Regions from separate parts of the Rubrobacter sp. M3-4 genome, predicted to be linked through region 1. Evidence: riboswitches for the same ligand, from Rfam matches in the RefSeq annotation. Region 1 holds a riboswitch; each other region holds the start of a gene.
The links. A riboswitch is a leader RNA that binds a small molecule or an ion and turns the genes downstream of it on or off. The one in region 1 is predicted to bind cyclic di-AMP.
Positions count from the first base shown of each region.

Region 2: it holds a riboswitch for cyclic di-AMP, as region 1 does, so the genes downstream of both, AC6EKW_RS13715 (hypothetical protein) here and AC6EKW_RS10590 (Na-translocating system protein MpsC family protein) in region 1, are expected to answer to the same signal.
Region 3: it holds a riboswitch for cyclic di-AMP, as region 1 does, so the genes downstream of both, AC6EKW_RS02535 (APC family permease) here and AC6EKW_RS10590 (Na-translocating system protein MpsC family protein) in region 1, are expected to answer to the same signal.

Region 1 covers NZ_JCBAJP010000008.1:71,701-81,502, reverse strand. The annotation lists gene kdpA (potassium-transporting ATPase subunit KdpA) at 1-1,488, opposite strand, end outside; gene kdpB (potassium-transporting ATPase subunit KdpB) at 1,689-3,755, opposite strand; gene AC6EKW_RS10595 (potassium-transporting ATPase subunit F) at 3,757-3,849, opposite strand; gene AC6EKW_RS10590 (Na-translocating system protein MpsC family protein) at 4,166-4,522, opposite strand; cyclic di-AMP (ydaO/yuaA leader) riboswitch at 4,747-4,902, opposite strand; gene AC6EKW_RS10585 (putative hexosyltransferase) at 4,967-6,160, opposite strand; gene AC6EKW_RS10580 (ABC transporter permease) at 6,138-6,905, opposite strand; gene AC6EKW_RS10575 (ABC transporter ATP-binding protein) at 6,892-7,632, opposite strand; gene AC6EKW_RS10570 (DNA topoisomerase III) at 7,681-9,798, opposite strand.
Region 2 covers NZ_JCBAJP010000015.1:322-10,123, reverse strand. The annotation lists gene AC6EKW_RS13740 (LPXTG cell wall anchor domain-containing protein) at 1-314, shown strand, start outside; gene AC6EKW_RS13735 (acyl-CoA thioesterase) at 387-821, shown strand; gene AC6EKW_RS13730 (LLM class F420-dependent oxidoreductase) at 858-1,682, shown strand; gene AC6EKW_RS13725 (LLM class flavin-dependent oxidoreductase) at 1,788-2,825, shown strand; gene AC6EKW_RS13720 (LLM class F420-dependent oxidoreductase) at 2,822-3,736, shown strand; cyclic di-AMP (ydaO/yuaA leader) riboswitch at 3,794-3,955, shown strand; gene AC6EKW_RS13715 (hypothetical protein) at 3,961-4,245, shown strand; gene AC6EKW_RS13710 (alkaline phosphatase family protein) at 4,454-5,974, shown strand; gene AC6EKW_RS13705 (putative hexosyltransferase) at 5,971-7,176, shown strand; gene AC6EKW_RS13700 (DedA family protein) at 7,186-7,809, opposite strand; gene AC6EKW_RS13695 (selenium-binding family protein) at 8,198-9,562, shown strand; partial or broken gene AC6EKW_RS13690 (beta-class carbonic anhydrase) at 9,634-9,802, shown strand, end outside.
Region 3 covers NZ_JCBAJP010000002.1:42,054-51,855, forward strand. The annotation lists gene AC6EKW_RS02515 (haloacid dehalogenase type II) at 1-328, opposite strand, end outside; gene AC6EKW_RS02520 (alpha/beta hydrolase) at 325-1,389, opposite strand; gene AC6EKW_RS02525 (ornithine cyclodeaminase family protein) at 1,529-2,422, shown strand; gene AC6EKW_RS02530 (alpha/beta fold hydrolase) at 2,478-3,359, shown strand; cyclic di-AMP (ydaO/yuaA leader) riboswitch at 3,697-3,860, shown strand; gene AC6EKW_RS02535 (APC family permease) at 3,900-5,843, shown strand; gene AC6EKW_RS02540 (DUF924 family protein) at 5,836-6,405, shown strand; gene AC6EKW_RS02545 (hypothetical protein) at 6,411-6,842, opposite strand; gene AC6EKW_RS02550 (AhpC/TSA family protein) at 6,867-7,280, opposite strand; gene AC6EKW_RS02555 (hypothetical protein) at 7,281-7,415, opposite strand; gene AC6EKW_RS02560 (manganese catalase family protein) at 7,542-8,441, opposite strand; gene AC6EKW_RS02565 (lysylphosphatidylglycerol synthase transmembrane domain-containing protein) at 8,641-9,717, opposite strand.

The sequences.
Region 1 (9,802 bases):
GCGACCAGCAAGCATCGCGAGCCCTATCGTCGTGTTGTAGAAAGGTGTGTCGGCGGAGAGCCCCGCAAAGGCTGAGCCGTTGTTCTCCGTACCCGAGGTGAAAGCGTAGAGCACCTCGCTGAAGCCGTGGGCGCCGGGGTTGCCCAGGCCGTTCAGAGACCCCGGCCATACCATCGCCAGCGCGGTGAAACCCAGGATGCTCGCCGGGTAGATCAAGAGTGACACAACAACGAGGGTAATCTCCCGGGCATCGATCTTCTTGCCCAGAAACTCCGGGCTGCGGCCAACCATCAGACCGACGATGAATACGGCGAGGATGGCGTACGTCAGCAGGCTGACAAACCCTACCCCCTCTCCGCCGAAGACGGCATTGAGCTGCATGTTGATCAACGCTCCTAGTCCCCCGAGAGGGGTCAGGGAGTCGTGCATGTTGTCGACTGAGCCGGTCTGGGTCCCGGTCGTCACCGCAGTAAACAGACTGCTCTGGGAGATGCCAAAGCGCACCTCCTTACCCTCCATGTTACCCCCGCTCTGCGTCGAGGTGGGGGTCTGGTCCGCACCGACCTTGCTCAGAAGCGGATTTCCCGCCTGCTCGGAGGAGTAGATCAGGGCAACGGATCCCACAAGCAAAACCAGGAAGACTGCGAAGAACACCACCCCCTGTCTCTCGCGGGAGAGCATCCTCCCGAAAGCATGGATGACCGAGGCCGTAATCAGCAGCATCGCCAGTATCTGCAGCGCACCGGTCAGCGGCGTGGGATCCTCATAGGGGTGAGCTGAGTTTGCGTTGAAATAACCCCCACCATTGTTGCCGAGATGTTTTATAGCGTCCAGGCTGGCCACCGGACCACGGGCTATCTCCTGGATCCCCCCCTGCAGAGTGTGCGCAACCACCGAGGGCGAGAGCGTCTGAGGCACTCCCTGCCATACCAGTACCAGCGCGAGCAGGAAAGATAGAGGGAGCTGCAGGCGCAGGATGATACGCGTGAGATCCACCCAGAAGTTGCCAAGCTCTGCCAACCCGCTGCGAGATAGCCCCCGTATCACGGCGGCCGCAGCAGCCAGCCCGGTAGCGGGGGCGAAGACCTGCATGAAAGTCACGAAGAGCATCTGTTCAAGATAGGACAGGCTAACCTCACCCGCGTAGCTTTGCCAGTTGGTGGTGGTGACAAAAGAAGAGGATGTATTGAAGGCCTGATCCGGATCTTGCGGTGGCAGATGCCCGGTATCCAGTGGTAGGAGAGCCTGCAACCTCAGCACCAGGTATCCAAGGAGCATGGACGCCGCACAGACGGATAGCAGGGAGAGAGAATATCTTTTCCAGCCCATCTCATCGTCCGGCCTTATGCCGAGCAGCCTGTAAATCATCCTCTCTGGCAGCAGGTGTCTCTCTCCCTCGAAGATCCAGACCAGATATCGTCCGAGCGGCACAGCCAACAGGCTCAAAACGACGAGTATGACTATGATCTGCAAAATCCCGTACAGCATCAGGCTTCCCTTCATCCTTGATAGAGGTACATCAGCGAAAGTACGAAGGTTACGAAGAAGACCAGAAACAACGGCCCCCACACCTCTTTCACCATCGCCCCCTCCGGTCAGATCTTCTCTAGAGCCAGGGTGAAGAAGCCCATGATCCCGAAGCACACCAGCGTGATGAGAACGTAGAGCACATCTCCCAAGGCATCCTCCTAACCGAGGCTCAGCGCGCTGAGCACGAGATCGATGATCTTTATCCCCACGAAAGGTGCCACCACCCCTCCTACACCGTAGATGAGCAGGTTGCGCCGCAGCAGAGTGTTTGCGCCCAGCGGGCGGTAGCGCACCCCCCGCAGCGCCAGCGGGATGAGGAGCGGGATGATTAGCGCGTTGAAGATCACCGCCGAGAGGATCGCGCCCTGCGGCGTGGCCAGACGCATGATGTTGAGGGCGGAGAGCTGCGGGTAGGCGACCACGAAGATCGCCGGGATTATCGCGAAGAACTTCGCCACGTCGTTCGCCACCGAGAACGTGGTGAGAGCCCCACGCGTTATGAGCAATTGCTTGCCGATCTCGACGACCTCGATGAGCTTGGTCGGGTCGGAGTCGAGGTCGACCATGTTCCCCGCCTCTTTGGCCGCCTGGGTACCGGAGTTCATCGCGAGCCCGACATCCGCCTGGGCGAGCGCCGGGGCATCGTTGGTACCGTCTCCCGACATGGCGATGAGGTGCCCTTTCTTCTGCTCGGCGCGGACGAAATCCAGCTTGCCCTCCGGCGTGGCCTCGGCTATGAAGTCGTCCACCCCGGCCTCCCTCGCGATAAAAGCCGCCGTCTTCGGGTTGTCCCCGGTGATCATGACCGTGCGGATCCCGGCGGCCCTGAGACGGTCGAAGCGTTCGCGCATCCCCGGTTTTATGATGTCTTCCAGCTGGATTATCCCGATGATCTTATGATCGACGCCCACGGCGAGCGGCGTACCACCCTTCTCCGAGATCTCATCGGCCACCTGCTCCAGATTCTCCGGGATTCCGCCGTCTCTCTCGGCCCACTTCTTCACGGCGTCGACGGCCCCTTTGCGTATCCCGGTCCCGTCCGGAAGGTCTACCCCGCTCATCCTGGTCTGGGCGGTGAACGGAACGAACCGCGCTCCACCAGGGTTCTCCCGCTCTACACCCTGCTCTTCTGCCAGTTCGACTATGGAGCGCCCCTCGGGGGTCTCGTCGGCGAGCGAGGAGAGGTAGGCGAACCGCCTAAGGTTCTCCTCGGTGTTCCCACCGAGCGGCACGAAGCGCGTCGCCCTCCGGTTGCCTAGCGTGATGGTCCCGGTCTTGTCCAGAAGCAGCGTGTCCACGTCCCCTGCAACCTCGACGGCCCGGCCACTCTTGGCCAACACGTTCGCCCTGACGGCCCGGTCCATCCCGGCGATGCCTATCGCCGAGAGCAGCGCTCCGATGGTCGTGGGTATCAGACAAACCAGCAGGGCGACGAGGGTGGTCACACCGACCGGCTTCCCGGTGTAGATCGAGAAGGGCAGTAGCGTCACGGTGACGATCAGGAAGATCGCGGTGAGTGCGGCGAGCAGGATCGTCAGGGCCACCTCGTTCGGCGTCTTCTGGCGGCTCGCCCCCTCGACGAGCGAGATCATGGTATCCAGAAAACTCTGTCCCGGCTCGGAGGTGACCTCGACGACTATCCTGTCGGAGAGCACCCTGGTGCCCCCGGTCACGCTGGATCGGTCCCCGCCGGCCTCTCTTATCACCGGGGCCGATTCCCCGGTTATCGCCGACTCGTCCACCGAGGCTATCCCCTCCACGATCGTGCCGTCGGCCGGGATGATCTCCCCCTCCTCAACGACGAAGAGGTCCCCTTTCTTCAGCTCGGTGCTGCTCACCCTCTCCTCCCGACCGTCCACGAGCCTCCTCGCCGGGGTCTCCGAGCGGGTCTTCCTGAGCGACTCGGCCTGCGCTCTTCCCCGGGCCTCGGCGAGGCCCTCCGCGAAGTTGGCGAACAGCAGGGTGATCAGGAGCAGAAAGAAGATCGCCAGGTTGTAACCGGTCAGGGACGAGCCGGTGAAAAGGCCGTACCCGCTCAGAAAGCCCACGACCACCGTCCCCACCTCGACCACGAACATGACGGGGTTTCTCACCATTTCCCGCGGGTCGAGCTTCTTGAACGACTCCGCCGCCGCCTGCCTGGAAAGCTCGGGGTCGAAGATCCCTCTGGAACGTGCCAGGTTGCGCGGGCGCTGCTCTTTCGGAATCCTCTGGGGGGAAGCCATCCTAAAACCTCCCCGGACGCACGATCACGTAAAGCAGATAGATGATCAAAACCAGCGAGAGGAGCCCGAGCACCAGGTATCCGGCCACGCTCATCCCATCCACCTCTGTCGAAGAACCTGCAACCTCATGACCTGCACGACCGGCGGCTCGCAATCTTCCCGTACGACCGGGCCAAAGACCTCGACGTACTCTCCTATGTAGTCGCTGAGACGGTAGACTTCGCTGCGTAAGCCATAAAGGTAGAGAGCGCACTCCGGATCCATCAGCCCATAGGCAACTCCACAACGGACCAGCAGGAGATTCCATTCTGTCCGGACCACCCCCCGCACACCCTCCAGGGAACCACCGACATCGGACCCACCCGCCGGGCTTCCTTCTTCTCGCTTCACCGTCTCCGCACCCGGATTCCTCATTCGGCCAACCCATCCTCGAATTCGATGACGTAGACCCACTCGTCCCTCTCGGGAGAAATCGAAGAGTGGACGTATAGAACCCGCCTGCCCGTACAACCTTCGAGCCTCCCGGAGAGTTCCTCCGCCCCTGAACGGAAGACCTGCTCCCGCAGGTCTTTCACCGTGTTCCTCCCCTGGACGGTGTCGACGAGGCGCCGCTCGAAGACGGTCAACACGCCACAACAGCGCACCACCGCCAGGGCATCGATCATGTAGGTGTGGATACGGTCCGGGCCACGGCCGATGATCTTCCGCAGAAAGGCCATGACCTCGTCGCTGATGACAGCCTCGGTCCTGCTCTGCCTGTGCGCCACAGATACGCCGCACCTCCTGCTTCCTGGATGCGGCAACGGCAAAGGGCCGGTGCCGCATCGCACCTCCACCTCAGTAGAGGGGTCGCAGCTACCGGCCCCATGTCCGCTGGCCCTCCCCCGCAAGGGAAAGGACCGCAGAGACTGGTCCGAGTAGATTCTGACCATCCCGCAGCATCCAGGTGGTTCCGCCCGCAACCACCAAAACCATCCCGAATGCAGCGGGCGCCCTCTTTCCTTACAGCCTACGAGGTTAGCTGACGGGTTCGGGCCGAAAGAGCTAAGCCCTACACCGGACCGCACCGGCGATTCACCCCAGGGGCAAGGCCCCACTCGGGTCCCCCGCTCTCCTCAACTTCGAGGAGATTCGGCTTCTCAGCATGTATTCAGTTGTAATTTTATTATATCACGCTGTTCAGCCTCAGGAGCAATCTTTTGCAAGCCGGTTCAAGCAACCCACCTCCAGGTGACGAACAGCGCCGTGAGCGTTGCACCTACGAATGAGCTCAGGATGAGCCACAGGAAGAGGGCCTTCCTGCTGCGGGAGAGGGTTACCCCGAGCGCGATGAAGAACGGGAACGCATCGAGAAGGAATCGGGGCAGGCTCATGAGCGGGAACAGGGGTGAAGGTGTGAGCAGGGGCACGAGCACGAGGGCCAGCGCGTAGAGGCTCAACCCCGGCGGGAGCACGAAGACCCCGAAAACCATCACGGCGAGGAAGAGGGTGAAGAACGCGAGGTTGAGGGTGTTCGAGGCGGCGAGCGAAGGTTCCGGAAGCGTGCTCACGAAGAGAGCGTGCGGCTCGGCGAGGTAGCGGGCACCCTCCCTCGCGCTCCTCCACGCCATCCGGGCGGTCGCGAGCGGATCGGTCAGCGTGCGTCCCCAGTAGGCCCGCTGCTGCCGGGCGAAGACGAGCGGGTCTCCGAAGCGCCCGGCGAGGTAGAGCGCGTAGGCGCAGAGCCCGGCGGGGACCACCGCTATCTCAGCGAGCCCCCGCCGACCGAACTCCCTGCGATTGCGCACCCACTCGAGAAAGAGCGGCAGGAGGAGCAACACCCCGAGGTTGCGGGTCGCCGCGGCGAGCGCTCCGAGGAAGCCGGCGAGGAGCAGGTCGCGCCGCACCAAGGCGGCCCAGAGGCACCCGGCCGAGAGCGCGAGGAAGAGGCTCTCGGTATAGACCGCGTTCAGGAAGAACGCCGTAGGGAAGAAGGCGAGCGTGAGCACCGAGGCGCGGGCCGCCCGGTCGCCGTGCAACCGCGCGGCCGTCTCGTAGACGAAGTAGAAGGCGAAGGGGAGAGCGGCGAGCGAGACGGCGACACCCCACGGCGCCACCCCACCTCCCAGGCGCACCCCGAGGTGCACCAGCAGCGGATAGAGCGGGAAGAAAGCCGTGCTCTCGGGGGCGTGCAGGCCGTAGCCGGAGGTCGCGATCCCGGAGTACCACGCCCCGTCCCAGTTCGCCCAGTAGCCCAGTACCCCTCGGGGGCCGGGGATGCCGCCGGGACGGGCCTGCGGCAGGAGAAAATGAGCGAGCGCCCCCACCCCGAGAAAGAAGGCGCGGGAGAGGACGAAGGTCCAGAAGACGAAACGGAGGGGGCTGCCCTCCCGCCGCGTCCTCCTAGTAGCGGAGGTTCGGGCCACGGCTTATCGCCCAGCAGGCCCCGGCGAAGCAGACGGCGGCGAGGAAGAAGACCACGGCGAGCGCCGGGAGGATGTCGAGATCCGAGATGCCGAGAGCCGCGTAGCGGGCGGCGTCCACGGTGTGGAAGATCGGGTCGAAGAGCGTCGCCACCTTCAGCGGGTGCGGCAGCATCCTGACCGAGTAGAAGACACCGCCGAGAAAAGCGAGCGGCTGGATTATGACGTTGCCCATGAAGGAGATGTGGTCTATCCGGGTCGAGACGACCCCCACGATCACGCCGAGCGAGGAGAACGCGAACGCGGCGAGGGCCCAGACCGCGAGCAGAAGCAGCGGGTTCTCGGCCCCGGTCCTGGCGAAGGGCATCCCGACCAGGAAGACCCCGCAGCCCACGATCACGCCGCGCAGCGTCCCGCCCAGAGAGTATGCCAGCGCGATCTGCAGGTCGCTCATCGGGCTCGCGAGGACATCGTCTATGTAGCGCTCGCGTTTGGCGTCGAAGACCGAGCTCGAAGTGTTCGAGTACGCCCCGGTCACCAGGCTCATCGTCGCGATCCCGGGGAGGATGTACTGCAGATAGGGGATGCCCTCTATCTCCTTTATCCTCCCACCGAGCGCGAACCCGAAGACGACGACGTACAGAAGCGAGGTCAGAAGGGGGGGCACGATCGTCTGGGACCACACCCGCAGAAAGCGCAGCACCTCGCGCTTGAGCAGCGTCAGGAACCCTCTGTCAACTATCAGCATGGATCACCTTCATGTAGACCTCTTCGATGCTCGACGCACCGTGCCTCTCCTCGAGCTCCCCGACGGTACCCCTGTCGGCGATCCTGCCGCCCGAGATCAGGGCGACCTCCTCACAGAGCTCCTCCGCCTCCTCCATGTAGTGGGTGGTGAGCACGATCGTGAGCCCCCCGCGGTTGAGCTCGCGGATGTAGCTCCAGAGGCTGTAGCGCAGCTCGACGTCGACCCCGGCCGTCGGCTCGTCGAGGAAGAGTATCCCGGGGTCGTGCATCAGCGCCCGGGCGAACATAACCCGCCGCTTCATCCCGCCGGAGAGGGTGTTGGTGCGGGCGTTCCTCTTGTCGGAGAGCCCGAAGCGCTCCAGCAGCTCCGCCGCCCGCTCGCGCGCCTTGCGCTTCGGGACGCCGTAGTAACCCGCGTGGTACAAAAGCGTCTCCTCGACCGTGAGGAACTTGTCGAGGTTCACCTCCTGGGGCGAGACCCCGACCATGCGCCGCGCCCGCCGGAAGTCGCGGATGGCGTCGTGGCCGAAGACCTCGATGTTCCCGGAGTCGGGCCGGGCCAGGTTGACGATGCTGCTTATGAAGGTCGTCTTGCCCGCACCGTTGGGCCCCAGGAGCCCGAAGAAGGTCCCGGGCTCTATCTCGAGCGAGACGCCGTCGAGGGCCACGAGCCCTCCAGGGTAGGTTTTCCTGAGCTTTTCGACCTTGAGCGCCGGGACCGTCTTCACCCGGCGCTCCTCTCTCCTGTCGTTCCATCCTGCATACCGCAGGAGAGTTTAACGCGAACCGGACGATCCGTTCTTCCCGCGCTCGATCCGCACTTTCCCCTCCTCATCCAGCACGAGAGCGGCTGAGTAGGTCCCGCCGGATCTGCTCCTGAATCCCTTGAGCACCCCGGTCTTCCGCTGCTCGAGCAGTCGCCTCGCCTGCGCCTCGCTCACCCGCTTGCCGGAGATGGTCTTCCAGATGGCGAAGTCGCATCCGGTCCCCCTCCACGCGGAGCAGGAGTACGCCTTCTTCGTCTCGACGACCGGGGAGCCGCACTTCGGACAGGCGCCGATTGAACCGTCGGCAGGCTGCGGCACCTTCTCTCCCGCCTTACGGCGCACCTCCTCGACGAGCTCCTTCGTGAAGGTTTCTATCCCCGCCATGAAGCGCCGTCGGTCTTCCTCGCCGCGCTCCATCTTCGCCAGGCGCTCCTCCCAGCGGGCGGTCATCTCGGGGGAGGCGAGCGACCCATCCCCGACGAGCGCGACGAGCCGGCGGCCCTTCCGGGTGGGCACGAGCACCTTCTTCTCCCGCTCGACGTAGCCGACCTGGATCAAGCGTTCTATGATCGCCGCGCGGGTCGCGGGCGTGCCGAGGCCGGAGTCCTTCATCCGCTGCCGCAGTTCCTCGTCCTCGACGAGCCTGCCGGCGGTCTCCATCGCCCCGAGGAGCGTCGCCTCCGAGTAGCGCGGCGGGGGTTTGGTCTTCCCCTCCTTCACCGCCACATCGGCCACCGCCCACTCCTGCCCCTCCTCGACGGACGGCAGGAGTGGGGGCTCCTTCTCCCTCCTCCCGCCGACGCCGTCGGGGTAGAGCGCCCTCCAGCCGGCTTCGAGCACCACCCTGCCGCGGGAGAGGAAAGCATCCTCCCCGACGGCGGTGACGACCGTGGTGTGCTCGAAACGGGCCTCGGGGAAAAAGACCGCGAGAAAGCGCCGGAAGACGAGATCCAGCACCCTCGCCTCGTCCGGCGGGAGCTCGCCCGAAGGGCGTCTCCCGGTAGGGATGATCGCGTGGTGGTCGGTCACCTTCGCGTCGTCCACGATACGCCTCCCACGCGGGAGCTCCGGAAGCGAGAGAAGTTTCGAGGCGAACGGTTCGAGCGCTGGCAGCGCCCCCGCCGCAACGATGCGCCTCTCGAGCGTGGGGACGACGTCCTTCGAGAGGTAACGGCTCGAGGTGCGGGGGTAGGTGATGAGCTTGCGCCGCTCGTAGAGGCTCTGGGCGGCTTTCAGGGTGCGCTCCGCGGTGAAGCCGAAGCGGGCGTTGGCGTCGCGCTGCAGCGCGGTGAGGTCGTAGAGGAGCGGGGGCCGCTCGGAAGCCACCTTTTTCCGTACCCGGCGCACCAACCCCATACCACCGCGTACCCTCTCTGCTATCCGCTCCGCCGCCTCCTTCTCCCCAAGGCGGCTCTCCTTGCCTTTGAACCACACGCCCTCGTAGGAGTCGCCGCCGCGGGAGAAGCGGGCGCGCACGGTCCAGAACGTCTCGGGGGTGAAGCCCTCTATCTCACGCTCGCGGTCTACGAGGAGCCTCAGCGTCGGGGTCTGGACGCGCCCGACGGAGAGGACGTCGCCGGGGCGGGAGAAGCGAACCGAGAAGGCACGGGTGGCGTTCATCCCCACGATCCAGTCGGCCTCGCTGCGGCTCCTGGCGGCGTCCTCGAGCGGGCACATCTCGCGCGCGTCCCTCAGGGAAGCGAACCCCTCCCGGATCGCCTCGGGGGTGAGCGCGGAGATCCAGAGCCGCTTCACCGGCCTGTCGCACCCCGAGAGCCGGTAGAGGCGGGAGAAGATGAGCTCTCCCTCCCTCCCCGCGTCGCAGGCGTTCACGACCTCCTCGACCTCGGGGCTGCACAGCAGCCGCTTTACGATCCGAAATTGCTCTCGGGTCTTCGGGGAGACGACGACCCTGAACCTATCGGGCAGGATCGGCAGATCTTCGAGCCGCCAGCTCTTGTAGCGCTCGCCGTAGGCCTCCGGCGGGGCGAGCTCCGCGAGGTGTCCGAGCGCCCAGGTCGCGATCCAGCCGCTCCCAACGAGACACCCCTCACCCCGGCGGTGACGTCCCAGGGCGTTCGCGATATCCCGTGCCACCGAAGGCTTCTCGGCGACGATGAGCTTCATGCGC
Region 2 (9,802 bases), on a different contig from region 1:
AGGCCGGCAAGGCGCAGTACAGCCAGTACGGCAACAACTACAACGTCCAGCAGATAGCTCAGACTTGTAACATCAGCGTGAGCCAGGTGCAGAACATCATCAGCTCCATCAGCAGCTCGGCTCCCTCGACCAGCACGGCTTCCGCCAGCACGAGCGCTTCTTCCAGCGTGGCTTCCGTGAGCAGCGCGGCTTCCTCCGCGTCCGGTGCGGCGGCCAGTGTTCTCCCGAACACCGGTGGTGCTTCGGTGATAGCGCTCGGCGCTGGTGCGCTCCTCGTCGGCGGTGGTCTGCTCGCCCGCAGGTTCATCCGCTAGTCCCGAGGCCAAGCGCGGAATCTGAGAGGGCCGGGGTCTCCCGGCCCTCTTTCGTCATGGAGGCGGAGAAGGATGGAGGGGTACCGGTTCACGCACACGCTGCGGGTGAGGTACTCGGAGATCGACGGTCAGAAGGTCGTCTACAACGCACACTACCTCACGTACCTGGATGTGGCCATCACCGAGTACTTCAGGAAACTTGGGATAGAGTTCACGGGCGATCCTCCCCCCTTCGACATAGCGCTGGTCAAGGCCACGCTCGAGTTCAAGCGGCCCGCGCGTCTGGACGATTTGCTCGACGTGGGGGTTCGCGTGCGCTCCTTCGGGCGTTCCAGCTTCGTCGCCGGGTTCCGGATCTCGGCCCACGAGGGTGGGGAGGAGACCATTCTGGAGGCCGAGGTGGTGTACGTCTCCTATTCGCAGGAAGAGGAGAAGGCGGTGCCGGTGCCGGAGTGGGTGCGGGCCAGGGTAAAACGTTTCGAGGAGAGCGGTGCGCTTCCTGGGTAGAGGAGGCGGGGCGATGTGTGGTTCAATGAAGAGATGATGAAGATCGGAGTATCCACGTTCGTCACGGACGAGGGGATAAAACCCGACGTCCTGGGGTTGTTCCTGGAAGAACGCGGTTTCGACTCGTTGTTCGTCGCCGAGCACACCCACATACCGCTCAGCAGGAGGACGCCGTACCCTGGAGGGGGTGAGTTGCCGAGGAAGTACTACCGTACTCTCGACCCCTTCATCACGCTCACCGCGGCCGCCGCGGCCACCCAGACCCTGCTCGTGGGGACCGGGGTCGCGCTTCTGGCGCAGCGCGACCCGATCACGACGGCCAAAGAAGTCGCGAGCCTCGACTACTTCTCCGACGGGCGCATGATCTTCGGCGTCGGGGTCGGATGGAACGAGGAAGAGATGGAGAACCACGGGACCAACCCTCGTACCAGGGGGCGTCTGGTGAACGAACGCCTGCGGGCGATGATCGAGATCTGGACCCGCGATTCGGCCGAGTATCACGGGGAGTTCGTCGATTTCGACCCCATAGCATCCTGGCCCAAGCCGGTGTGCAAACCCTACCCGCCGATCTACGTCGGCGGGGGACGGCGGGCGTTCAGGAGGGTGGCCGAGTTCGGCGACGCCTGGCTCGCCAACGGGCTGCCGCCGGAGAAGCTCGCGCCGATGATGGAGGAGCTGCGCGAGGTCTCCGGCAGGGACGTGCCCGTCACGGTCTTCGGAGCTTCGCACGACAGGGAGGTCCTGGAGGAGTATGCCCGGCTCGGGGTCGACCGGGTTTTGCTCGATCTGCCGACCCTTCCCGAGCCCGAGACGGTGGAACTCCTCGATGAGCTCTCCGGGCTCGTCGACGCCTTCATATAGCCGGGATCACGAGCCTCTCCACCCGCGGCAACCGGGTATTACACTCTTGGCGAGAGGTTTTTGCGGGTAGTGGATTGAGGATTTCGGAAGGAGATATCCGGAACGGTGGATCTCAGGCTTTCGGTTTTGGATCTCTCGCCGGTCGGTTCGGGGTACGGCTCGCGTGAGGCGTTGCGCAACACCCTGGATCTGGCCCGTCTGGCCGACCGGCTCGGGTATGAGCGTTACTGGCTCGCCGAGCATCACAACCTCCCGAGCGTGGCCAGCTCCGCACCGGAGGTGATGATCGGGCACGTCGCCCACGAGACCGCCCGCATCCGGGTCGGGGCGGGGGGTGTCATGCTCCCCAACCACGCCCCGCTCAAGGTGGTCGAGACCTTCCGGGTGCTCGAGGCCCTGCACCCGGACCGTATAGACCTCGGCATAGGCCGGGCTCCCGGCACCGACCCGGTGACCGCTACGGCGCTCCGGCGTTCCTGCGGTGCGGACGGGGCGGAGGACTTCCCCGAACGCTTCGCTGAACTCCTCGCCTTCGGCGGGGATGGATTCCCGGAGGATCACCCCTTCGCCGCGGTGCGCGCCATGCCCGATGACGTGAAGCTTCCCCCGATCTGGCTGCTCGGCTCCAGCGGCTACTCCGCGCGGGCCGCGGGAAAGATGGGGCTCGGCTACGCCTTCGCGGCACACTTCAGCCCGGCCGATCCCGCCCCGCCGATGCTCGCCTACAGAGAGAGCTTCGAGCCCTCGGAGGAGTTCGAGCGTCCCTCGGCGATACTCGCCGTCTCCGTCGTCTGCGCCGAGAGCGAGGAGCGTGCCGCGGAGCTCGCCTCCTCGATGCAGCTCGCCTGGGTCAGGATGCGCAGCGGCCGGCCCGGGCCGCTCCCCACGCCGGAAGAGGCCCTGGCTCACGAGTACACACCGGCGGAGAGGCGCCTCGCCGAGGCGTACCGCTCGATGCAGATCATCGGCACCCCCGAGAGGGTCAGGGAGAGGATGGAGGAGGTCGCGGAGCGCACCCGGGCCGACGAGCTCATGGTCACGACGATGGTCTACGACCACACCGCGCGGCTGCGCTCCTACGAGCTTCTCGCGGAGGTCTTCGGGCTCGCGGGAGCGCCGGCCGGGGGACGGGAGCGGACATGAGCCGGACGGAGCGGAGATACCCCGACCCTTCGGTGCTCGGGGGCGAGGTGGGGCTGTGGACCTCGATCCTCAACTATCTGCCCGCTTCCCGGGCGAGGGAGGCCGCGGCCGAGGCCGAGGAGCTCGGCTACGGGGCGTTATGGTTCGGAGAGGCGACCGGACGGGAGATCTTCACCACCGCCGCGATACTGCTCTCCGCAACCAGTCGGATCCAGATCGCCACCGGAATCGCCAACATCTTCGTCCGTGACGCGTGGGCGACGAACGCCGCGTCGAAGACGCTCGCCGAGGCGTATCCGGGACGGTTCGTCCTCGGGATCGGGGTGAGCCACCGGCCGCTCGTCGAGATGCGCGGCCACGACTACCGCTCGCCGCTCGCGACGATGCGCTCCTACCTGGAGGACATGCGCCGGGCCCGGTTCGACGCCGTAGGACCTGAACGGGAGGCTCCCGTGTTGCTCGCGGCGCTCGGCCCGAAGATGCTCGAGCTCTCCAGAGATCTCGCCGACGGCGCCCATCCTTATCTGGTAACCCCGCAGCATACCGCCTACGCCCGCGGGATCCTCGGGGAAGGGCCGCTCCTCGCCGTCGAGCAGGGGGTGGTCCTCACGGAGGACCGGACGGAGGCTCTGCGCCTCGCCCGCTCGCACTTAAGCCGGTATCTCAGGCTTCCCAACTACCGCAACAGCTGGCTCCGGCAGGGCTTCACCGAAGAAGACCTCTCCGGGGAGGGCAGCGACCACTTCGTGGAGGCGCTCGTCGCCTGGGGAGACGAGGGCAGGATAAGAGAACGGGTGCACGAGCACCTCGACGCGGGGGCGGACCACGTCTGCGTGCAGGTGATAACCGACCGGCCCGGGGCCGGTCTCGGCAGGGAATGGCGCGTCCTGGCCCACGCTCTGCTGGCGTAGCGTCCGCCGGTTGACAACTTCTCTTTTCGGGCGTATACCGGCGGGTTGTAAGAAGTGGTGCCAGAAGCGCCGAGCTCCCGGGTGGCACCGGGAGGCGGGGGACCCGATCCGGCGGGCCTAGGCCCACCGAGGGGTGAATCGCCTCGAAGCGGGGCGTAGGGCTTCTCTCTTTCGGCCCGAACCCGTCAGCTAACCCCGCAGGCGCCGAAGAAGGAGGAAGAGGAGTGTCGGTCCAGAGGCGTTCTTTCCTGCGGCGCATGATGCTCGGTGAGGAGAGGCCCCACACCGAGCGGGAGGAGAAGGTCCTCAACTACGTCGTCCACCGGATAAACGACGGCGCTCCGCTGCACGAGATAGTGCACGAGGACTACGTGGTGCGCAACTGCTCGCAGCGGGAGATAGGCGACATCCTGCGTTGCCCCGAGCTGGTGCGGGCCAGCCGCAACCGCCTCGAACGGGCCTTCGTCTCGGGGGAGCTCGATCCTTCGAGTCTCCGCCGGCGTTTGTAGTTTCGTCGGGGTCTTGAGCGCGGGTCGCCCGCGAAGGTTCTCTCGCCGGAGGTGATCCCCGGGCAGGGGGGATCACCTCCGGCTTTCTTCAGCCTTTCGCCCTTTTCTCAGAATTCTCTCAACCTCCGGACTTAATAGGAGGAAATCTTCCCGCTGGAGGGTCGGCAGGAAGAGGTATCCCACCAGATGAGAGAGGGGCTGGCGTAGCATGGGATGTTGGCTGAGGGTCTCGCGAAGGGTGATCTCGCCGATCGCCGCGCTGTCCGCGCTGCTGCTCGTCCTGGCGGCCTGTTCCGGGTCGGGGAAGGTCACCGGCCAGACGTCCCCGGGGACGCTCGCGCCTGGCGCACCGCCCGGGCTGGAGAAGATAAAGCACGTGATCATAATCATGCAGGAGAACCGTTCCTTCGACAACTACTTCGGCACCTACCCCGGTGCCGACGGCATCCCGATGAAGAACGGGCACCCGGCGGTCTGCATCCCGGACCCGCGACTGGGACACTGCATCCGGCCCTTCCACGACCGCAAGAACCGGGATCTCGGTGGGCCTCACACCGCGACGGACGCCCGAAAGGACATAAACGGCGGCAGGATGAACGGCTTCATCCGTCAGCAGCTCGCCGGGGAGAGCCGGCTGTGCAAGAAGAGCCCGCTGAACCCCCACTGCTCCCACATAACCCACGACAACCCTCCAGACGTCGTCGGCTACCACACGGCGCGGGAGATCCCGAACTACTGGGCCTACGCCCGCAACTTCGTCCTGCAGGATCACATGTTCGAGTCGAATGCTTCCTGGAGCCTTCCGGCACACCTGTATACGGTCTCGGCGTGGTCCGCGGTGTGCAAGAACAAAAACCCCATGAGCTGCCGCAGCGCCCTGCAGCGCCCGGAGGAACCTCTGGACTTTGCGAGACGTTTCCCTGGTGCCGTCCCCCCGGTTCAGAGGCGCGGGGGAAAGCTACACCAGCCGGACTACGCCTGGACCGACATAACCTACCTGCTGCACAAATACCACGTGAGCTGGCGCTACTACGTGGCCAGGGGCGCAGAACCCGACTGTCCCGACGGACAGATGTTCTGCCACAGGACCATGCAGAGCCCGAAGACCCCCGGGATCTGGAACCCGCTGCCGCATTTCGAGACGGTCAGACAGGACCATCAGCTCGGGAACATCCAGAGCACCAGCGCCTACTTCAGGGCCGCGAGGGAGGGGCGTCTCCCGCAGGTGAGCTGGCTCGTCCCGAGCGGCAAGAACAGCGAGCATCCCCCGGCGCTCATAAGCAACGGGCAGGCCTACGTCACCCGGGTGATCAACGCGGCGATGAGGAGCCCGGACTGGAAGAGCACGGCGATCTTCCTCACCTGGGACGACTGGGGAGGCTTCTACGACAACGTCGTGCCCCCCAAGGTGGATAAGATGGGCTACGGTCTGAGGGTCCCCGGGCTCGTCATAAGCCCCTACGCGAAGCGCGGATACATAGACCACCAGACGCTCTCGTTCGACGCCTATCTGAAGTTCATCGAAGACCGCTTCCTGGGCGGGCAGCGGCTCAACCCCAAAACCGACGGGCGCCCGGACCCGCGTCCGGACGTGAGAGAGGCGATGCCGCAGCTCGGTAACCTGGTCCGGGACTTCAATTTCAACCAGAAGCCTCGTCCACCGCTCATCCTGCCGCCCCACCCTAGGACCGACCTGGTGAGCCCGCGTCCGAGGTGGAGCCGAGGGTGAAGAAGCGGCTCCGGAGGTTTGCCTCTGGCGGGGCCGGGTTCGTAGGGCTCGTGTTCCTGGCGAGCCGGGCGCTGTATTTCGCCTCCGGGGCGATCTTCGCCGGGCTCCTCCGACCGAGCCCCGGCCCGGCCGACACTCGTCCCGTGCACCACCTGGTGACCAATATCTGGGCGAGGTGGGACGGGATCTGGTACTCCTACATAGCCGCCCACGGGTACGAGCGCTTCCTTCCCCCCGAGACGGCCTTCTTCCCGTTGCCACCTCTTCTGGCGCGGACCGTCGTGCGGTTCTCGGGAGCCCGGCCGACGCTGGAGAACCTGAGCGTGGCGCTGACGCTCATCTCGCTGGTCGCCACCCTGTTCGGCTTCTACTTCGTTTATCGTCTCGCGGAGGACTGCTGGGGGGAGAAGGTGGCGCGCAATTCGGTTCTCGTCCTGGCTTTCTTCCCCACGAGCTTCTTCTTCAACGCCGCCTACTCGGAGGGGCTTTTCCTCGCGTTCTCGTCCGGGGCTCTCTGGGCGGCGCGCCTGCGGCGCAACCTGCTCCTGGGATGCATTCTCGCCGCGCTCGCCTCGGCGACCCGCGAGGCCGGGGTCTTCCTCGTCGTGCCGCTCTTCGGCAGCTGGCTTGCGGACCGGGAGCGATACGGACTGCACCGCCTGTCCTACCTGGCGCTCGTACCCTCCGGGATGGCGGCGTACCTCGTCTATCTCTGGCACCGTTACGGTAACCCGCTGGAGTTCGCGATGGCGGAGAAGGCCCACTGGCACAGGAAGTTCTCCGGCCCGTACGTAACCTTTCGGGATGCTCTCGTCCGGGCGATCCAGGGCTGGCGCTGGGCGGTGCACCCGGAGAGCCTGCTCCATGGCTACGGCTCCCTGCTGCACTCGTTCCTCGCCGCCAACACCTTCTACTTCGGGTTCTTCGTGCTGACCGTGCTGTTGCTGGCCGCCGGGATGCGGGTGTTGCCGTGGGACCTTCTCATCTACAGCGCCTGTCTCACCCTGCTCCCCGCCCTGGATGGGGCGGCCGGGATGCCCCTGATGAGCTTTTCGCGGTTTCTCCTCGTGGTGTTCCCGCTCTTCTTCGTGCTCGGGCTTCTGCTGCGGAGCCGGGCCGCGCTCGCGGTCTGGCTCTCCACGAGCACGGCCCTCTCGCTCTTTTTCTGCGCCCTCTTCGTGAGCTGGCGGTGGGTGGCCTGAGGTGAGGGCTCAGCTCCGCTTGCGAGACATCATCCAGCGGAAGAACAGGTAGGCCCCGGCGAGGACGAGCGCCGCGGCGACGGCGTAGGTCAGGTAGTGCATGTACACCGCGATCTCCTCCCAGTGCCTGCGGAGCGCGTATCCTGCGTAGGTGAGCCCGGCCACCCACGGCACGCATCCGAAGAACGTGTAGGCGCTGAACTTCGCCAGGTTCATCCTCGCCGCCCCGGCCGGGTAGGAGACGAAACCCCTGACCAGAGGGAGCATGCGGCAGATGAAGACCGTGGCCGCTCCTCTCCGCGCGAACCATCCTTCGGCCCGCGTGAGATCTTTTTTCTTTATCCCGACGAAGCGGCCGTAGCGGATCACCGCCCCTCGTCCTCCCTTGAGCCCGATGTAGTACGAGGCCCATGAGCCGACCATGTTGCCCGCCACGCCCGCGGTCACGGCCCAGAAGAAATTCATCCTGCCGGTGGCCGAGAGAAAACCCGCGAACGGCTGGATGATCTCCGACGGCAACGGCGCTCCCATGCTCTCGAAGATCATCAGCGCGAACGTCGCGAGCGGACCGTAGACCCCGACCGCGGAGAGCACCCGCTTCGTGAGCGAGCCGACGATGAGCGCGAAGGCCACCCCGCTCAACGTGCCCTCTCCCGAAGGCTTCCCGCCATCTCCGCTGATACGTTTCTCATGTCATTTCGCTCCCGTGTTCTTCTCGCGTTGACGCCCCCTGCTAAAGGGGCCGACCGAACCTCTGGTGAGTATGCCACGTGTGCCTGAGAGTGGTCTGAGAGCGCCGGAGCTCCCGTACGCCCCAGCGTCCTGAAATACCCGATAAAAAAGGTAGGATATATTCTACAATGCTCTGTACGAGAGAGACGTGGGAGAAGATCGAGAAAGCTGGTACGCTGGAGGCGCCACGCCCGTCGAGAGGGCCGGTCACCGTACGATGGGGCCCGTCCCGAACGGGTGAGGTCGGGGTTTCCACGATGAAGGGGTTACGGGGAAAGGAGAGGCGAAGATGACGGAAGAGCACGAGCACCACGCCTGCTGTGGGCCGGGGTACGCGAGCCCTGAGGAGGCGATGAAGGCCGAGCCGGAGAAGATCCTCTACACGGTCGCGCTGCACGTCGGCACCGGGGTCGAGGCGCCGGACTACCTGGCGACGATAGACGTCGACCCCGAGTCCCCGACCTACTCGCAGGTCATCCACCGCACCCCGATGCCCAACATCGGGGACGAGCTGCACCACTTCGGTTGGAACGCGTGCAGCTCCTGCCACGGTGACGAGAGCAAGGAGCGGCGTTTCCTGATCGTCGGCGGGCAGCGCTCGAGCCGCATCCACATCATAGACACCGCGGACGAGCGGGCGCCGAAGATCCACAAGGTCATAGAGCCCGAAGAGATCGTCGCGAAGACCAACCTCACCGTGCCGCACACCGTACACTGCCTGCCGGACCGGGTGATGATCAGCATGCTCGGCGACGCCGAGGGCAACGGGCCCGGAGGATTCTTGCTGCTGGACGAGGACTTCGAGATCGCCGGGCGCTGGGAGCGCAGCACCGAGGGGATGGATTTCAACTACGACTTCTGGTACCAGCCGCGCCACAACGTCATGATCTCCACCGAGTGGGCCGCACCCAGGACCTACTACCCGGGCTTCGAGCTCTCCGACGTCGAGGCCGGGAAGTACGGGCGCAAGCTCCACTTCTGGGACTGGGAGAAGCGCGAGCTGGCGCAGACGATAGACCTCGGCGAAGAGGGGCTCATCCCGCTCGAGACCCGCTTCCACCACGACCCCGACAGCGCGCACGGCTTCGTCGGGGCGGCGCTCTCGTCCAACATGTTCCACTTCTACAAGGACAACGGCTCCTGGAAGGCGGAGAAGGTCATAGACGTACCGACCGAGGACGTGGAGAACTTCCCGATCCCGCTGCCGGGCCTCATAACCGACCTGCTCATCTCGATGGACGACCGCTACCTGTACTTCTCGAACTGGCTGCACGGGGACCTCAGGCAGTACGACATCTCCGACCCCTCACACCCACGCCTTACCGGGCAGGTGTGGCTCGGAGGACTTCTGGGCAAGGGGCAGGAGGTCGCCGGGCGCAGGCTCGAGGGCGGGCCGCAGATGCTCCAGCTTAGCCTGGACGGCAGGCGGCTCTACGTCACCAACTCGCTCTACAGCTCCTGGGACAACCAGTTCTACCCGAAGCTCGCCGAGACCGGATCTTACCTGCTCAAGGTCAACTGCGACCCCGAGAACGGCGGCATGGAGGTGGACGAGAACTTCTACGTGGACTTCGGCGCCGAGCCCGCAGGGCCCGCCCGGGCGCACGAGATGCGCTACCCTGGTGGGGACTGCACCTCGGACATCTGGCTCTGAACCAGGCTCCGGGAGAGGGGGATTCGTTCCCCCTCTCCCACTTGCGGAAGGGGAGGTTCTCAAAAGACGGTATGAGCGTGATAGACGAGCTTTTGCAGAACAACGAGCGCTACGCCAGGGAGTTCGACAAGGGTGATCTACCCGCGCCGCCCTCGCGCAGGGTGGCCATCGTCGCGTGCATGGACGCCCGGCTCGACATACACAGGATCCTGGGGCTCGAGGAGGGAGAGGCGCACGTGA
Region 3 (9,802 bases), on a different contig from region 1:
CCGGAACGTCCGGCCAGGGGGCGAGCCGATGCCAGACTTTGTTCAGGTGGTCCTTCTCGGCCTCGTCCAAACCTTCGATCCCGAACTTCTCCAGGAGCTCCTCGAGCAGGGCCCGGTGCAGGCCGTCGAGGTTGGTCCAGGGGATCTCACCTCGCCGCACCCGCTCCATCGATGGTTGGTAGCCGGCGCGCCAGGCGTCGGCGAAGGCGGCCCAGTTCACCGAGAGGCCCTTCCTACGTCCGAGGGATTCGCCCTCGCGGATGATCGAGGCGCGCCAGTCGACCACGGTACCGAAGACGTCGAAGGCGAGCGCCCTGATCTCTTTCATCGGGTGATGAAACCGAAGAAGAGATCCCTGAACGCGCCCGGCTTCTCGACGTGCGGGGAGTGTCCGCAGTCCTCGATGACCTCTTCCCGGAATGAGCCGCCCCCGGCGGCGTAGTCTCTGAGGAGGGCGCGCATCTGCGAGACCATCGGTTGCGGGGGGTAGACTTCCTCACCCGGCCAGTCCGGGACGGCCCCGAGTCGTCCGAGGGTCCCGAAATCTAATAGCGATTCGTCGGAGACGATCTCGTCGTCCGCGCCCCGCACCCAGAGCACGGGTGGTTTCGGTTCGATCCCGGCGAAACCGGAGAGGTCGCAGTACCTGGGCGAGATTGCATTGTTGACGCCGCGCCCGCCGGGGGCGAGACCGGGCCAGTTGGGGGAGGTGGTGAGGTCGCCGGGATAGTTGTCCTCACCGGTTGCGGTGGAGAGCATCGAGGAGAGGTAGACCCCTTCCCGTTCCGGCTCGAAGGTGGGCCTGAAGTAGAAGCGGCGCAGGACGTTGCGGGGGGAGCTCTCGTCTTCGTCCGTGCGATCGCCCTCCGAGAGTCGGCGGACGAACTCCGGGTTGGCGGTCCCGCCTCCGGAGCCGGCGAAGTCCGGCCAGCAGGGTGTGCCGCTCTCGTCTTTCGTTCCCCCGAAACCGTAGGGTGACATGGGGTCTATGAGCGTGATCGAGGCGACCTCCCGCGGGTGGTCCATGGTGTATTGCAGCGCGATCGCGCCCCCCGTGGACCAGCCGGCGAGGTGCAGCCGCGCTCCCCGCAGCCCGAGTGACTCGACCAGCGCGAAGAGGTCATCGGAGAAGTCCCTGAGGCCGCGGGTGGCGTCCACGGGTGCGACCTCGGAATCGCCGAAGCCCCTGAGGTCGGGGGCGAGGCCACGGAAGCCCTGCGGGAAGGCCGCGAGCGTCTCCTCGAAGAAGCGCGAGGAGGAGACGTTCCCGTGGATCATGAGCACCGGTATCCCCTCTTCGGGGCCGCTCTCCAGCAGGTGTGTGCGGAGGCGGGGGGTCTGTACGGTTTTCGAACGGACGCCTTCCAGAAGCGGCGGGTTGCCCTGCAACGTCTCTCCTCCTCGTGTGGTCTCTAGTATGGAAGAAGTTTAGCGGCGCGGATTGCCATGCGCCCGGTCCTCGGGGTGCAGCCGGTCCGAAAGGGTGGCATCATGCCCGTATGGCGGGGCTCGGAAGGGGGAGACTCTGGTGCTGAGGCTCGATGAGGCGGATGTCGGGCGTTTCCTGAGCATGGAAGAGGTGATCTCCGCGATGGAGCACGCCCTCGCGGACTTCTCGGGCGGTAGGGTGGTACAGCCCGGGCGCGTCATGGTCCCGGTTTCCGATTACCGGGGCTTTCTCGGCGTCATGCCCGCGTACACCGGGAGCGCGCTCGGAGCCAAGCTGGTCTCGCTGTACCCGCACAACGAGGGGGTTCCGACCCACCACGCCGAGATCCTGCTCTTCAGGCCCGAGACCGGTGAGCCGCTGGTGAGCATGGACGGGCGGCTCATAACCGAGGTGCGCACCGCGGCGGTCTCTGCAGTAGCCACGGAGTACCTCGCCCGGCGTGATGCAGCTGTGCTCGCGATCCTCGGGGCCGGCGCACAGGCACGCAGCCACCTGAAGGCCCTCGGGTTGGTGCGCGACTTCCGTGAGGTGAGGGTGTGGAGCCCGCGCCGGGCCGGGGCGTTCGCCGAGGAGCACGGCATCGTGGCAGCGTCCTCGGCGGAGGAGGCGGTGCGGGGGGCGGACGTGGTGGTGACGGCGACGACTTCGCCCGATCCTGTGCTCTTCGGGGAATGGCTCTCGCCGGGAGCGCACGTGAACGCGGTCGGCGCACCCCGCCCCGAGTGGCGGGAGCTGGACGACGGGGTGCTGCGGCGGGTAACCCTCTACGTGGACTCGCGGGAGGCCGCCATGCAGGAGTCGGGAGACGTGAGGGCCGCCGGAAAGATCTTCGCCGAGATCGGGGAGGTCGTCGCCGGGGTGAAGCCGGGTCGGCGGTCGGGAGAGGAGATCACGCTGTTCAAATCGGTAGGGCTGGCAGTGGAGGACGTGGCGACGGCGGAGCTGGTCTGGCGCAGGGTGTCGGACGGATGAGAAGGTGTGGCCGGGGAGGAGCGCGTGCGGGCTCTATCGTACGGGAGGGACGAGGGTGACGTCTGATCTTTGGCGGAGAGAGCTGGTACACGGCGAGGTCGGACTCGCCGTCTGGCGATCCGGGGAAGGAGACGACCCGGTGGTGTGCCTGCACGGGATAAGCGCGCAACACCGCTCGTTCAACGCGCTCGCGAGGCGTCTCGCCGGCAGGCGGCCGCTCATCGGGGTGGACCTGCGGGGCCGGGGGGACTCGGAGAAGCCCGGTCCCGGCTCCTACGGGCTCGAGGCCCACGCGCGCGACGTGGTGCGGGTGCTAGACCATTTCGGTCTGGAGCGGGCCACGCTCGCCGGCCATTCGATGGGGGCGTTCGTCGCGCAGAGGGTGGCGCTCTCGCACCCCGAACGGGTGCGGGCGCTCGTGCTCCTCGACGGTGGCTGGCCGCGGGTGGAGGGGCGGGAAGAGCTCTCCGGCGGGGTCTCCGAGGGGCTCGCCCGCTCCTTCAGCCGGCTCCGTATGAACTTCGAGAGCCCCGACGATTACCTCCGGTTCTGGTATCCGGAAGAGGGGGTGACGATGCGGGATCTGCCACCGGAACTCGCCGACTACTACCGCTACGACCTGGAGGAGGTCGAAGGTGGCTACCGGCCCAAGGCCTCTTTAGTGGCCTGTACGGAGGATGCGGAGGACGTTGCCCGCTCGGCGCTGACCACCGCGGAGATGAGCCGCATCTCGTGCCCGGTCGCGCTGGTGCGCGCAGCGGAGGGGTTCTTCCCGGGGAGCGCGCCGCTCATCCCCGAGGAAGTGCGACGTCAGATGGAGGACTCGTTCGACGTGAGAGGGTCGATCCTCCTGGAGGACACCAACCACTACACGCTCATGTGGGAGCCGGCCGTCGGCCGGTGGGCCGGTGTGCTCCTCGAAGGCTGGACGCGCTAGAGCAGGCCTTTGGCCTTGCGGCGGCGGGTGCGCAGGACGAGGTGGTAGACCGCCGCGGCCGAGAGCACGAGGATCAGAACGGCGCTCGCGTACCACTCGGTTTGGGCGAAGAGCGTCGCCAGCGCCGCGAGCGGGTATATGCCCTCCCGGCCGAAGGCGCGGCCGCCCGGAGGCCAGCGGGCTCTGTTTGTTCTCCTCAGAAACGACGTATCCGTCTCCTGTGGCTACATGCTGACCAAACACGCACCTTCCTCCCGATGCGCCACCACCCGAACCGTGCCGCCCGGTTGACAACCCCCTGGTGCGGGGGTATACCTCCGGGAGCCATGGACGAAAAATCAGATCTTCGCCGAACCTCCGGCCGTCGGAGAGCCGGGGGACGGGGGAACCACGGGGTAGGACGGCTGGTCCTCCCCGGGGTGAATCGCCGCAACGGCGTAGGGCTTCTCTCTTCCGGTCCGAACCCGACAGCTAACCCCGCAGGCGCGAGAGGAAGGGAATGATGCGAATCACCTTGCGGCCCGCCTGCAGCCTTCCGAGATGATCAGGGCCACTCGCTCCAAGGGACATTCCTCGCGGTTCCGCACCTGGCTGCTCGAGAACCGTATCGAGGAGATGCAGGGGCCGCACATCAAGGAGGCCCGCGAGCAGCACCCCTGGTGGCAGGTGGTGTGCCTGACCGGGGTGGACTACTACTCGACGCTGGGGTACATCCCCGGCATAGCAGGACTCGCCGCGGGAGCGCTCTCGCCGATCGCGACGATGTTCATCGTCCTGCTCACGCTCTTCGGGATGCTCCCCGCCTACCGCCGGGTCGCCTACCACAGCCCGCACGGGCAGGGCTCGATCGCGATGCTCGAGCACCTGCTCTCGTTCTGGAAGGGCAAGATCTTCGTGTTGTGCCTGCTCGGGTTCGTCGGCACGGCGTGGATGTTCACGATAACCCTCTCCGCTGCCGACGGTGCGACGCATCTGGCCGAGAACCCGATAGTGCCGTCTTTCCTGCACGACAAAGAGACGGCGATCACGCTCGTGCTCCTCGCCATCCTCGGCGGGGTCTTCCTCAAAGGGTTCCGCGAGGCCATAGGCATCGCGATCGTGCTCGTCTTCTCATACCTCTTCCTCAACCTGCTCATCGTCGTCTTCGGCTTCTACATGATCCTCCAGCACCCGGCGTACCTCTCCCACTGGAAGGACGCCCTGTTGCACGGCTACGGAAACCCGCTCGACATGGTCGTCGTCTCGTTTCTGGTCTTCCCGCAGCTCGCGCTCGGACTCTCGGGGTTCGAGACCGGCGTCTCGATGATGCCGCTCGTGAAGGGCGACCCCGGCGACGACCCGCAGCGGCCCGCCGGACGCATCCGCAACACCCGCAAGATGCTCACCACGGCCGCTTTGATCATGAGCTTCTTCCTGATCACGACGAGCTTCGTCACCACGGTCCTGATCCCGCACAGAGAGTTCGAGCCGGGCGGCAAGGCCGCGGGCCGGGCGCTCGCCTACCTCGCGCATCAGTACATGGGCAATACCTTCGGGACGATCTACGACATCTCCACGATCACGATCCTCTGGTTCGCCGGAGCCTCGGCGCTCACGGGGCTTTTGAACATCGTGCCCCGCTATCTGCCGCGCTACGGGATGGCCCCGGAGTGGGGGCGGGCGGTAAGGCCGATGGTGCTCGTCTTCAGCGCGATAGCCTTCGCGATAACGCTCGCCTTCCACGCCGGGGTGAACGCGCAGAGCGGTCCGTACGCGACGGGCGTGCTGATCATGATGACCTCGGCCGCTCTGGCCGTGACGGTCGCCATGCGCCGGCAGCGCAGGCACAGGCCGACGCTCGTCTTCGGGCTCATAACCCTGGTGATGCTCTACGCCGACGTCGAGAACATCCGCTCCCAGCCGAACGGGATCGTGATCTCGATACTGTTCATCGCGGCGATCATCTTCGTCTCCCTCGTCTCCCGGGCGTTGCGCTCGACAGAGCTGCGACAGGAGGACATAAAGCTGGACGAGGCTGCCTGGAGGTTCATCGAAGAGGCGCTCTCCTCGGGTGAGATCCACATAATCGCCAACCGCCGGCAGGCGGGCGACCGTCGCGAGTACGAGCTGAAGGAGCGTGAACAGCGGGAGGCGAACCACATCCCGCGGGAGGTTCCGGTTCTGTTCCTGGAGGTCGACGTGGCCGACCCCTCGGAGTTCACCGACGTGATGGAGGTGAGAGGGGTGAGGGTGGACGGCTACCGGGTGCTGCGGGCGGAGAGCTCGAGCGTCCCGAACGCGATAGCTGCCTTCCTGCTGTATTTGAGAGACGAGACCGGCGCGAAGCCTCACTGCTACTTCGGCTGGACCGAGGGCAACCCCCTGGTCTACCTGGTCCGCTACATCCTCTTCGGCGAGGGAGACATCCCGCCCGTGACCCGCGAGGTGCTGCGCGAGGCGGAGCCCGACCCTGGGAAACGTCCCGCGATACACGTCGGTGGATGAGTTGGACCGCCGGGAGGAGATCCTGCGCTTCTGGTTCGGGGAGAGCCGGGAGTTCCGCGAGGAGTGGTTCGGGGGTGGCGAGGACTTCGACCGTGAGGTGAGCGAACGGTTCCGCGCCGACTACGAGCTGGCGGCTGCCGGCGGGCTCGGAGACTGGAAGGGGACGCCCCGCGGCGCCCTCGCCCTCATCCTGCTGCTCGACCAGTTCCCCCGCAACATGTTCCGGGGCGAGCCTCGCTCTTACGCGACCGACCACCTGGCGCGCGAGGTCGCCCGCGAGGCGCTCGAGAGGGGCTTCGACCGTCTCCTCACCCCGCTGGAGAGGATGTTCGTCTACCTGCCCTTCGAGCACAGCGAGGACCTCGAAGACCAGCGCCTCTCGGTCAGGCTGTTCCGGGTGTTGGAAGAGGAGTTGGGCAGACCCGAGGTGCTGGAGTACGCGCTCAGGCACGAGGCGGTGATCGCACGCTTCGGACGTTTCCCGCACCGCAACGAGATCCTGGGCCGGCGTTCGACGCCGGAAGAGCTGGAGTTTCTCTCGGGACCCGGAGCTCCTTTCTGACGTCTTCAGCCGGAGCTCCAGTGCCGGGCCCAGGCCCGGCGTTCCTTCCGCCGCTCGACGACCTCGCGCAACACCTCGTCGAGGCTCCTCTGGCCGCCTTCCTGCTCGAAGGTTTCGATGACCTCGTCGAGCTCCAGTATGTGGTCGCGGTTGGTGAGATCCCCGAGGAAGGCGGCGGCCTCTTCCCGATCCAGCTTCTCCAGGTCCGCGAAGCGCTCCACTACCGCGCTCATGATGTCCATCAGGAGCCGGCGTTCTCCCGGCTCGTCGGCGGGTAGTCCGTCCCGGGTGCGACGCTCGAATTCGTCCCCGAAGAGTAGGGCGGCGAGCATTATCCTGTACCGATCCTGATCTGTTCTCCGACCCCAGGCGAGCTCCATGCTTTCCCCGGAGAGCATGTCCAGATAGGCTTGCGCCTTCTGAAGCGCGTCATTCAAGGAGACCCTGCCCCCGAGCCTCCTCTACCAGCCACCGTCGAGCGCCTCGAGGAGCGCCTCGTTTGGTGGGTTGTCCGCCGAGGCGCTGGCGTAGTGCGCCAGGCGCAGCCTCCCTGAGGCGTCGAAGACGAAGGCCCCGGGCAACTGCATGGGATCTCCGGCCGTGGGGCCCTGCCGGTGTCCTTCGAGCATCGCCCGGATCCCGCTGCCCCAGTTGCGCGGGCCGGCGACCTCCAGGATGTCGCCGCGCCTGAGCCCGAATGCCCGGTAGGCGTGCTGCTCCGGGTCACAGAGGCACTCGAAGGACAGGTCCATCTTCTCGCAGAACTCGGCGGTCTGTGGTGGAGCTGCCATGCTCACGAGCACCACCCGGGCTCCTCTCTCTTCGAATTCTCTTCTCCCGCCGCGCAACTGCGCGACCCACCGGCGGCAGAATATTCACCCGAGGTGCCGCAGAAAGGCGAGGACGAGAGGACGGCCACCGTGCAATTCGGTGAGGTTCACCTCCGTCCCGTCGGTGCGCGTGAACGTCACCTCTCCAAAGTCTTCTATCCTGTCCCCGGTCTCCGCCACGCGGCCTCCTTCTCCGTTGTCCTCAGGTGCGATTCTATCCGCTCCGGCGCCCGAGCCTGTGGAAGAACGTACGAAGGCGGCGCGGAAGGCCTTCCGCGCCGCCCCACAGCCACCGGTTTCCCGGCGCTATCTCAGGAGCCGCTGGGCGATCTCCGCGAGCTCTCCCGGATGATAACCCGGCGCGTAGACGTTGGGCTCCTCCGGCGGATCGGCCGGCTGACCGCCCTCCGGCGGGCCGTCCTGCACCCTGACCTCCTGGCCGTCGTCGGGGTGTGGGCCCTTCCAGATCTTGTCGATGTCCTTGAAGTCGTCGGGCGAGAAGCGGTAGAGGGTGCGGTGGTCGCCCGAGTCGAGGAACTTCTTCGTCTCCGGGAACTCGGAGTTGGGGATGTTGGGGATGTTGAGCATCTTGGTGACGTTGGCGCCGGTGAGCTCCTCGAGCGCCTTGGCGTAGGCTACCTGATGCACTCCACCGCGCACGAGCAGATACCCGAGCATCGCGCGGGCGACCAGATGGTCGGTCATCTCGTAGACGCGGATCTTGCCCATCCTCGCCCCGCTCTCCAGGAAGAAGTTGTGCAGGAGATCGAGCACGAGGTCGCCGGAGTTGAACACGTAATCACCCTGCCAGGGCTGCCCCATCGAGTTGGCGGCGAGGGCTCCCGCCCCGTTGTTGATGAAGTGATGGGTGTTGCGTACGCCCGTGAGCCCGGAGAGGGGTGTGCCCGTCGGGTTCGCATGACCGTCTTCGGTCTCGCCGGCGGCGCCGGTGAGCATGCTGTTTATGGTGGCGGCCACCAGCTCGATGTGCCCGAGCTCCTCGGTGGCTATGTTGGCGATGAGGTCGTAATAGGGCTTTACCTTCTTGCGCCCCCGGAAGTTGAACGACTGGTAGGTGTAGTTCATGAGCGTCGACATCTCGCCGAAACGCCCGCCGAGAAGCTCCTGCACCGCCGCCGCGGCGTTGGGATCGGGCTCCTCCGGCATCGGCAGCTCCACCTGCAGCCTGTCTATCCGGAGATACATGCGATCCTCCCCTTTCTAGCCAGGTGGGTCTTCCGGATTCTCCACGAAAGGCCGATCGTCACCTCCACACCTTCCCGTGGATCACCTCCTCCGTTCTTCTCGCCTCCATCTCCAGGCGGCGCATTCTACCCCCAGCGAAGAGGCCCGAAAATGCCGGCCGAACGTAAATTGTGAAAACAATAACAGTTCTTGGTTTTGTTCAATCGGATTTCTCGGAGGCCAGCTCTTCCCGGGCTATTTTGATGTCGTCCCAGATGCTGGGTCCGGCGAGCAGAGCTCCGGTGATGAGTTCGGAGTAGTGGTTCAGGAAGCGCCAGATGATAACGCCGGCGAGCAGCGAGCCGTGGCCGACGTAGGCGTTCATGAGCGCGACGAATGCGACCTCGGCGGCGCCGCTGTTGCCGGGGGTAGGAGCGAAGGGGATGACGAGGAAGAGTATGTACTGGGCGGTGAAGACGGCTATCCAGTGCTCCCCGGACCATCCGGCGGCGAGCAGGCCGAGCACTCCGAGCAGGGGGTAGAGCAGCCAGAAGACGGCCATGAGCAGGAAGGCGGCGACAACGCCCTTCGGGTTGTCCTGCCAGAGCAGGAGGAGGTCGTCCCTGTAGTTGCGGAAGAATCTGGCGAGGCGCTCTCTGAAGGAGGAGAGGGTCGAGTGCTCTGCGGCGTGCCCGTCACGCTGGCGCTCGCGCCTCTTCCTCCAGCGGCGCACCGCGAAGCCGCCCGCGGCGAGCAGCGCGACCACCCCGACGAAGACGCCGGCCAGAGGCCACAGGATGCCGGCGTTCTGGGCCTGATGGGCCCTGGCCTCTACCCTGCCGACGAACGGGACGTGGGAGACGAAGAACAGGCCGATCACGGCGCCGATGGCGAGGGAGGTGACGTTCGCTATCGCCTTGACGGTCGCCACGGCGCTGCCCTTGTCCGCCGGGAGCCCCAGGCGTTTGAGCTCCATGATCTGGGCCGCAACCTCCCCGCCGGCGAACGGGGTGATCGCGCCGACCGCCTGGGTGACCAGGTAGACGCGGGTGGTCTTCAGTATGGGAAGTCCCAGGAGGTGCCGCTCCGCGACCGGGTTCGCCTCCACGTCGTTGCGTGAGAGTACGGCGAGGGCGGTGCCCTGCACGATCCACACCGTGAGCGTGACCAGACCGCCAACGACTATGGGCCAGACTTCGACTATCCTGAGCGATCCCTTGACGCTGAGGGCCGCGACGATCACACCCGCGGCGCTCAAGAGCAGCCCGAGCAGGATGCTGAGCAGCGATTTCTTCACCCGTCCCTCCCGGACTTTCGCATGGCCGGATTTCCGGTGAATCGTACCACCGTTTCTCCATCTCCCCGCGGAAGTGATCGGGGAT